Regions from separate parts of the Caldanaerobius fijiensis DSM 17918 genome, predicted to be linked through region 1. Evidence: a T-box and tRNA genes for the amino acid it is inferred to sense, from the RefSeq annotation. Region 1 holds a T-box; the other regions hold tRNA genes.
What was found. The T-box of region 1 lies ahead of BUB87_RS00595 (valine--tRNA ligase). A T-box ahead of a tRNA ligase gene usually reads a tRNA of that ligase, here a tRNA-Val.

Region 1 (3,188 bases):
AAACCTTAGTGTATCTGCCCCATACTTATCTATCACATCAATTGGATCTATGCCATTACCCAGAGATTTGCTCATCTTTCTTCCTTGTTCATCTCTTACTAATCCGTGAATAAAAACGTACTCAAAGGGCGGTTTCCCCATAAACTCCAAACCCATGAATATCATCCTGGCCACCCAGAAGAATATAATATCATAACCTGTTACCAGCACATTGGTTGGATAGAAATACCTGAGATCATCAGTATTTTCAGGCCATCCAAGAGTAGAAAAAGGCCACAGAGCAGAACTGAACCATGTGTCCAGCACATCTTCATCTTGATGTATATCCTGACTGCCACAGTTTTCACAGGCTTTTGGATCGTCTATGGACACAGTAGTATGACCACAGACATCACAATACCATGCAGGTATCCTATGGCCCCACCATAGCTGCCTCGATATGCACCAATCTTTAATGTTTTCAAGCCAGTTTATGTATATCTTAGAAAATCTCTCAGGCACAAACTTTACCTGACCGTTTTTAACTACTTCAAGTGCAGGTTCTGCCAATGGCTTCATAGACACAAACCATTGTTTAGATACCAATGGTTCTACAACTGTATGGCATCTATAACAATGTCCCACATTGTGTACATGATCTTCTACCTTCACCAGATAACCTTCATGCTCCAGTATCTCTATGATTTTCTTCCTTGCCTCATATCTATCCATACCAGCAAACTGGCCTGTGATCTCTGTCATGCGGCCGTTATCATCAATGACTTTTATAGCTTCCAGGCCGTGCCGCAAGCCTACTTCAAAGTCATTAGGATCGTGAGCAGGAGTTATCTTAACTGCTCCTGTACCAAACTCTTTTTCCACGTATTCATCAGAAATCAGCGGTATCTCCCTACCCACTATAGGCAATATCAGTACTTTACCTATAAGGCCTTTATACCTTTCATCGTCAGGATGTACCGCCACCGCTGTGTCTCCCAGCATGGTTTCAGGCCTGGTAGTGGCCACCGTAACATATCCCGATCCATCCTTAAAAGGATACCTGATATGCCAAAGATGCCCTTTTTCTTCCTCATATTCTACCTCTGCATCGGAAAGAGCCGTATTACAATCAGGGCACCAGTTTATTATCCTGTCACCCCTGTATATCAGCCCTTTCTTATATAATCGATAGAATACCTCTCTTACTGCACGGGAACAGCGCTCATCCATAGTAAATCTGACCCGTGTCCAATCACAGGAGCTGCCCAGCCTCTTTAACTGCTCCAGAATTCTGCCACCGTATTTTTCTTTCCACTTCCATGCCCTCTCTAAAAACTTCTCTCTGCCCAGATCATACTTGCTAAGCCCTTCCTCTCTTAATTGTTCTACAATTTTAACTTCTGTAGCTATGCTGGCATGATCTGTTCCTGGCAACCACAATACATTATAGCCCTGCATTCGTTTCCACCTTACAATGATATCCTGTAAGGTGTTATCAATAGCATGGCCCATGTGCAAATATCCGGTAATATTTGGTGGTGGCATGACGATGGTAAAAGGCTCTTTCTTTTCATCTATATGGGCAACAAAATAACCTTTATCCAGCCAATTTTTATACAATCTGGCTTCAAAATCTGAAGGATCATAGGTTTTTGGCAATTCTTTCATATGCAATACCTCCGTAATTATATGTTCAATGCTTTTTGTGTAAGGTTTAGTACAAACCTGATTTAATGTAAATTATTAAAAAAAGCCTTCGCATTAAGGGCGAAAGGCTCCGCGGTACCACCTTATTTCCGTTCAGGCACTCTTTAGCAATAACGGGCATACCCGAAAAGCTCCTGAGCTACCTTCAGCGGCCGTTCTTAAGAAAGCCTTTCAGCCTGCGAGCTTTCCTCTCTTTTAAGCCGATACCGCCTACTCCTCTCATTCATCGCCGTTAACCTTTTTATTTTATATAATATACCAGATACCGAACAAATGTCAATACGATTAATTCTTAATTATACGATTAATTCTTAATTATTCCTCAAAAACTTTTTTTAAACATATAATTAAATCCTCAAATATTCCCACCTTAACATTATCTTCTTTAGAGTATATTTCAGGCCTGCCATATTTTTTATTTTCATTTAATTTATACACCATAACAATTTCATCTATTGGATGGACAATCCAATACTCTTTAACCTGTTTCTTTTCATACAAAGACAACTTTTTGATATAGTCCATAAAAGCTGTAGAAGGTGAAACAATTTCCATAATCAAATCCGGGCTCCCCTTGCATCCTCTATCATCCAGTTTTGATTTATCACATATTACAGTTATATCCGGTTGAACCACGTCTTTTACTTTTTCATCGTCCTCACCTTCTTCAGCCAGTCGCACATCAAATGGTGATCCATAAACCTTGCACGGTTTATCAAGCAAATAATTTGATATCTGTCTCAACAGTTCTACCTGAACTTCCTGATGTCTCCTGGATGGAGCCACACTCATATATGCTGTTCCGTCAATTAACTCCCATCTTTCATCTTCCGGCCATTTCACATAGTCGGCATACGTGTAATTCCCGTTTATTATTTTTAATGGCTCTGCCATTCGGCATCACTTCCTTTTTTACTGCTCTCCTCTATTTTATAATATTTTTATTTCTTATTTTAAACGGGTTTTTTCAATTCTATTAACCTTATATAGCCTGTTCCCTGATAATTCTCATCATTTTCAAAACTAATCAATTCAAAAGATGTATCCTCCAATTCACTTTTTAATTCTCCCTCAGTAAACCATCGAACATAACCTTCTCCTAATGGAAAATTATCACCTTGTTCAAGAATCTTAAAATTAGCAGCAGGACTCATATAAAAATATTCATCCTTTGACTCTTCAATAAAATCATCGGGTACGATATATTGTGTTATCAGGCAAGTCCCTCCGGATTTCAGTATACGGTACAATTCTTGTAAATACTGATGCCGTAAATCCCTTGTTGGAATATAACAAAGCACCTTAAATGCAATGAGAGCATCAAACTCATTATCTCGAAAAGGCAATGTGAGGCCATCTACCAACCTGTAATTTATATTCAACCCCTTTTTTTCTGTCTCTTTAGATGCAATATTTAAAAGCTCTTCACTTATATCGACAGCCGTAACATGATAACCCATTTCCGCTAAATATATAGAAATTCGCCCAGCCCCACAACCAAC
Region 2 (3,188 bases), on a different contig from region 1:
TAACAGAGTTCCACATTTCAAGAGTTTTTTCAGCATCAGTAGCTCTGAACATATAGTCTCTCACAATACGCCTTACAAGCCTTGAATCAGTGGTAGGTATCCTATTGTGATCGTCTAAATTTAATTGAGTTAACGCACTTATGTATATCTTAAATTTTCGATCCTTGGGTATGGCTGCTGTCAACCTTTCATTTAAGCCATGAATTCCTTCGATGATCACAGGTTGATCGGCATCGATTTTAACTCTTCTGCCCTGAGGTGCTCTTGCCCCAATAGTGAAATCATATTTAGGTAAAATCACCTCTTCTCCCTGTATCAGCTGAGTTAATTGTTCATTGAACAATTCCAGGTCAAGGGCTTCAATGTCTTCAAAGTCGTATTTACCATCTTCATCCCGCGGTACTTTTTCCGACGGCAAAAAGTAATCATCTAGAGAAATGGATATAGGCCTTAATCCATTAACCCTTAACTGGATATACAGTCTTTGAGCAAAGGTGGTTTTGCCAGAAGAAGACGGACCCGCTATCAATATAAGCCTTACATTATCGCGATTTTTGTTTATCATATCAGCTATCTGCGCAATTTTCTTTTCATGCAACGCTTCTGCAATTCTTATTATCTCTTTTATATCCCCTGACTCCACGAGCTCATTTAAAGAGGACACATAATCAACCTTCATTATCCTGCCCCATTTTTCAGTCTCCTGATATATGGCGGCAAGCTTGTGTTGATCTACAAACTGTGCCACCTTTTGCGGATCAGAGACATCAGGAAACAGTATTATCACACCTGGCAAATAAAATTTGAGATCAAATACTTTTAAATATCCAGTATAAGGCGCCAGAATACCGTAAAAATAGTCGCAATAACCGTCAAGTCTATACAGGTACATCCTATCTTCCGTACTGTACTTAAGCAATTTTACCTTTTCAGGTTGACCCTGCCTGTTAAAAATGTCTGCAGCCTCTTCTATAGACACCTTTATTCTCTCAAAAGGCAAATTTTTAGAAACAATCTCTTGCATTTTCTGTTTAATAAGCTCCACGTCACCTCTAGTCAATGAGCGCTCTTTGTGTATCTCACAGTACAGGCCTTTCCCCAGAGAATGCTCTATTGTAACCCTGGCATGGGGATAGATTTCATGTACAGCCTTTATAAAAACAAAGCTCATGCTTCTCCTGTATACCTTCATTCCCTCTTCGCTTCGTATGTCCACCGCTTTTACAGTACAATCCCTATGTATTCTGTAGTTCAAATCAACCAGCTTGTTATCTACGAGACCAGCTATGATCATATCATAAGATTGATCATTCTCTTTAAAAAAATCCATAAGCCTGGTACCTTCTGTGCATTCATAATTTTTATTTCCAAATTTAACATTAACAGTTTTCAACCTTATACCTCCTTTACTCACATTATTATATGGAGAACATAAACAAAAAAACATTCATTTGCATTATGTTATACCATTATATCATCTAGAAACTCCGTATGGAAGTCCCTTACATCAATACAATGCTATAACCCGAACAAGTTAAAATAAAATTATATTCAAACAGCAAATAAAAAATCCGACACCTAAACAAAGTGCCGGAATCCTTTTGTAATGCGTGTGGGGTTAACAGGGCTCGAACCTGTGACCTCCACGATGTCAACGTGGCGCTCTAACCAGCTGGGCTATAACCCCATCCCTCCTGACAAGTTATATTATATACACTACAATCAACATTGTCAAGAAAAAAATGCAGGCATGCATTCTGCATGCCATAAAAGGGAAACCTGGTTTTTATCTGTTAGAAAGCGACGTATAATTAAGAAGCCCACCTGCAATCAAAAGCTCTCTATTTCTATCAGATACATCTAAATTGGCAATTATCTCTTTTCCTTTAGTTATATTCTTTATAACTATATTATCCTTTGATCTCACCTGTGCAACAGCATCATCTAATACCAGGACGTCACCCTGTGATATCTCATCATAATCCTCTTCATTTACAAAGGTCAAAGGAAGTATCCCGTTGTTTATCAAATTGGCTTTGTGTATTCTGGCAAAAGATTTTGCCAGTACAAATTTGATACCAAGATACAAAGGCACTAACGCTGCATGTTCACGGCTAGATCCCTGGCCATAATTTGCGCCACCAACGATAAAACCTCCGCCTTTTTCTTTTGCACGCTTTGAGAAATCAGGATCTACTCCTTCAAAGCAATGTTCTGAAAGTTTAGGTATATTTGACCTGAAGGGCAACAACCTGGCATTGGAAGGCATTATGTGGTCTGTTGTTATGTTATCACCTACTTTTAATAATACTTCACCTTCCAGCTTTTCAGACAATGGCTCATGAGATGGGAACGGTTTGATATTGGGACCTCTTACCACTTCTACTTCGTCCGGATTTTCAGACGGTGGAATAATCATATTATCATTAATTTCAAATCTTTCAGGTAACCTGATCTGAATCTCTTTGCCCCATATCCTTGGATCTTTTATACATCCATATATCGCAGCAGTAGCAGCCACCTCAGGACTGGCAAGATATACTTTAGCGCTCTTTGTACCACTCCTGCCTTCAAAATTCCTATTGAAGGTCCTTATAGACACCGCATTGGTAGCTGGGGCCTGCCCCATACCTATACACGGTCCACACGCGCATTCCAATATTCTAGCACCTGCAGCTACCATATCTGCGAGAGCGCCGTTTTTTGCCAGCATCTGAAATACTTGTCTGGACCCAGGCGAAATAACCAGTGAAACATCAGGATGCACTGTCTTTCCCTTTAGTATTGCTGCAACTTTCATCATATCCATATATGATGAATTTGTACAGCTGCCAATTGCCACCTGATCTACTTTTAATCCTTCTAATTCTTTTACTTTTACCACATTATCGGGGCTGTGAGGTTGCGCTATTAACGGCTCTAATTTATCGAGATATATATCTATCACTTCATCGTATTCAGCATCCTCATCAGCTTCTATAAGTTTCCAATCTTTCAGTCTACCCTGCGCATTTAAGAAATCTCTTGTAATCTCATCGCTAGGGAAGACAGATGTAGTCGCTCCCAGCTCAGCTCCCATATTGGCAATAGTAGCTCTTTCTGGAACGGTCAGAGTTTTTATGCCATCACCGGAATACTCGATGATCTTACCTACACCGCCTTTTACTGTAAGCCTTCTCAATAATTCT
Region 3 (3,188 bases), on a different contig from region 1:
GAGATAAGTCAATATTATAACGCTTTGAAATAAAATTTCGTGGACAAGTTTCATGTATTAATGTTATAATGCTGTAGATGACTTTAAATTAGCCCGGTGAGGCTAAAAAGGAGGAATTCTTTTGAGTAAAAAAGTCTACGATATCAAAGAAGTACCGCCAGTAAGGGAATTTGTGCCGTTATCCTTACAGCATGTTTTTGCTATGTTTGGGGCAACTGTTCTCGTACCTTTATTGACTGGACTGGACCCATCAGTGACCCTTTTTACTTCAGGACTCGGCACACTTATATTTCATCTGGTTACAAGGGGTTATGTTCCGGCATACCTTGGGTCGTCGTTTGCTTTTATTACACCTATCATTGTTGCGACAAAAGAATTTGGCTTAAAAGGTGCATATACGGGTATGTTAGCGGCGGGTCTTTTGTATGTGCTGGTATACATCATCATAAGTATTACCGGAGTAGACTGGATTGACAAAATTTTGCCGCCAGTGGTAGTAGGACCTGTGGTCATGATAATAGGTTTGAGCCTGGCACCGGTAGCTGTTCAGCAAGCTCAGGAAAATGTTCTGGTTGCAGCGGTTACAGCTTTGTTTATAATTATATTTGCTATTTTTGGCAGAGGTTTTTTAAAGATAATACCTATTTTGCTGGGCACCATGTGCGGATATGTATTTGCCATGTTGATAGGTATTGTGAATTTTAAACCTGTAAGGGAGGCAGCATGGATAGCATTACCTAAATTTAATTTCCTGTCAGGTCATAGCCCTGAGCTGGTATGGGGAGCTGTTTCGTTGATTGCGCCGCTGGCTATTGTCTCTATGGTAGAAGATTTGGGACATGTCCTTGTAATAGGCAATATCGTAGAGAGAGACCTTATTAAAAAGCCTGGCATACACACCGTCTTTTTGGGTAATGGTCTTGCAACGGCGGTGGCGGCATTATTTGGAGGACCTCCCAGCACCACATATGGAGAGAATATAGGAGTTTTAGCTATAACAAAAGTGTATAGTTCTGCTGTTATAGAAGGGGCTGCTGTAATAGCTATTCTATTGAGCTTTGTCCAGAAAATAGGAGCTGCGATAGAAGTTATTCCAAAACCTGTAATGGGTGGAATAACCATAATATTATTTGGTATGATAGCTGCTGCCGGTTTGAGGACGCTTATAGACAATAAAATAGATTTTTCGGATACGAGGAATTTGCTCATAGCCTCAATTATATTTACACTGGGAGTCGGCGGAATAAAGTTTAATATAGGGAATCTGGTATTTCAAGGCGTTGGGCCAGCTACAATTATAGGCATACTTCTCAATCTTCTGCTACCGAAATCGACGAATGAGGAAGAGAAGGGAGAAAAGAAGTACCCGTCGCTGGAAATATCTTATCCAGAAGAGAATATAAGAAAGAAAGAGGAATAAAAAAATGCCGATTGAAATCGGCATTTTTTTTATTCCTCTTTTATAGCCTCAACAGGGCAATCATCTAAAGCCTGACGGGCAAGCTCCTCTACATCCTCGGGAACTTCGTCCACAATAACCTGAGCCATTCCATCATCATTCCAATCGAAAACCTCTGGGCATGTATCAATGCAAGCTCCACAGCCAATGCAGAGGTCTTGATCTACAGTTACTTTCATTATAACCCTCCTCAGTTAATTATAGCTTAAAGCTTAAATATAGCTTAAACCATTTTAAAAGCTTTTTAAAGTATTATATGTTATATAATCGCATTTGTCAAGATATGGTTTTAGCTTTTAAAATAAAATAAATGGGGTTAACAGGACTCGAACCTGTGACCTCTACGATGTGAGCGTAGCGCTCTAACCAGCTGAGCTATAACCCCATAAATTACATATCATATTATAGCACATTGATGGTATATGTCAATACATAATTTCTTTTAACTTAAATTGGTAATTTGAATGTAATTAGCATTTATAAAAACTCCGTATACATATTATTTAGAGATCAAGCAATAATATAGACAAAGCTTCAATGTTTAATTTGAAATACTATGAAGATTTTTTAATTAAACGACCGATTTATTTAGAGTTAGGCAAAAGAATGGAGGGGAAAAACTATGCACAGGAAAAGATTTCTTAAACAGGATATGGAAGATGATGTTACATATGAAAAGAAGCAATTTATAGAGCAAGATGTGATATATGACTATGATGAGAGTAGTGATGAAGAATCGGGTAATGAGGAAAATAAGATAAATATGGTAAAGAAAATGCTTGAATTTAATAAAATAGAGAGGAAACAAAAGAGGGCTTAACTGCTCTCTTTTATTTCTTTGTGATATAATATTACTTGTAGTTCACGCTGAAGTTGCAGCATTTTTAATGTAATAAATGGACGGGATGGATTATATGGATAGTGTAGAGATTAAAGACGAAATAAAGAATTTTGCTTATAGCCTTGGTTTTGATTTAGTGGGGTTTACTACAGCGGAAGCCTTTAATGCAGAGATCTTGTACCAGAGAAAAGCGGAAGGATACCTGTCTGGTCTTGAAGAAAAGGATATAAAAAAGAGAGTTACACCCCGGTTGTCTCTTAATACGGCAAAAAGCATTATTGCGCTGGGCTTAAGTTATAATATACCTATAAAATATGTTCCCCAAAGGGGCTATGCCATTATATCCAGAAGTGCATACGGCAAAGACTACCACAAGGTAATGAGTGATATGATGTTAAAACTTGTAAAATATATTGAAAAGATGTATAATGTAAAGAGTATATATATGGTAGATACAGGGCCTCTCGTTGATAGGATGGTCGCTTATAGAGCAGGAATTGGTTGGTATGGCAAAAATTGTAGTATCATAAATGACGAATACGGTTCATGGATATTTTTAGGGGAAATCCTAACCGAATTAGAATTGCCACCGGATTCTCCTGTTGAGAGTCGATGTGGGGATTGCGATCTTTGCTTAAAAGCATGTCCGACCGGTGCTCTGGTTTCACCTTATACCCTTAATGCAAATAGGTGTCTATCGTATAATACTGTTAAAAAAGGCATTCTTCCTGATGATATAAAGGATAAAATGGGTATGAGGATATATGGTTGCGATACATGCCAGGAGGTGTGCCCTGTAAACAAGAGAGCTAAATATACAAATAAAAACGAGTTTATTCCACAACCTCCTATGCCACTGATTCCGTTAGAAGATGTGGCAAAAATGGA

Region 2: it encodes a tRNA-Val, which carries the amino acid that the T-box ahead of BUB87_RS00595 (valine--tRNA ligase) is inferred to sense. The anticodon was not compared.
Region 3: it encodes a tRNA-Val, which carries the amino acid that the T-box ahead of BUB87_RS00595 (valine--tRNA ligase) is inferred to sense. The anticodon was not compared.

Annotation. Positions count from the first base shown of each region.
Region 1 covers NZ_FQVH01000001.1:119,170-122,357, forward strand. The annotation lists gene BUB87_RS00595 (valine--tRNA ligase) at 1-1,647, opposite strand, end outside; T-box leader at 1,740-1,922, opposite strand; gene BUB87_RS00600 (Uma2 family endonuclease) at 2,002-2,580, opposite strand; gene BUB87_RS00605 (class I SAM-dependent methyltransferase) at 2,640-3,188, opposite strand, start outside.
Region 2 covers NZ_FQVH01000002.1:14,962-18,149, reverse strand. The annotation lists gene BUB87_RS01400 (nucleoside kinase) at 1-1,393, opposite strand, end outside; tRNA gene BUB87_RS01395 (tRNA-Val) at 1,614-1,687, opposite strand; gene BUB87_RS01390 (aconitate hydratase) at 1,787-3,188, opposite strand, start outside.
Region 3 covers NZ_FQVH01000011.1:42,014-45,201, reverse strand. The annotation lists gene BUB87_RS06225 (TlpA family protein disulfide reductase) at 1-33, shown strand, start outside; gene BUB87_RS06220 (solute carrier family 23 protein) at 122-1,420, shown strand; gene BUB87_RS06215 (ferredoxin) at 1,450-1,638, opposite strand; tRNA gene BUB87_RS06210 (tRNA-Val) at 1,771-1,844, opposite strand; gene BUB87_RS06205 (hypothetical protein) at 2,082-2,279, shown strand; gene queG (tRNA epoxyqueuosine(34) reductase QueG) at 2,374-3,188, shown strand, end outside.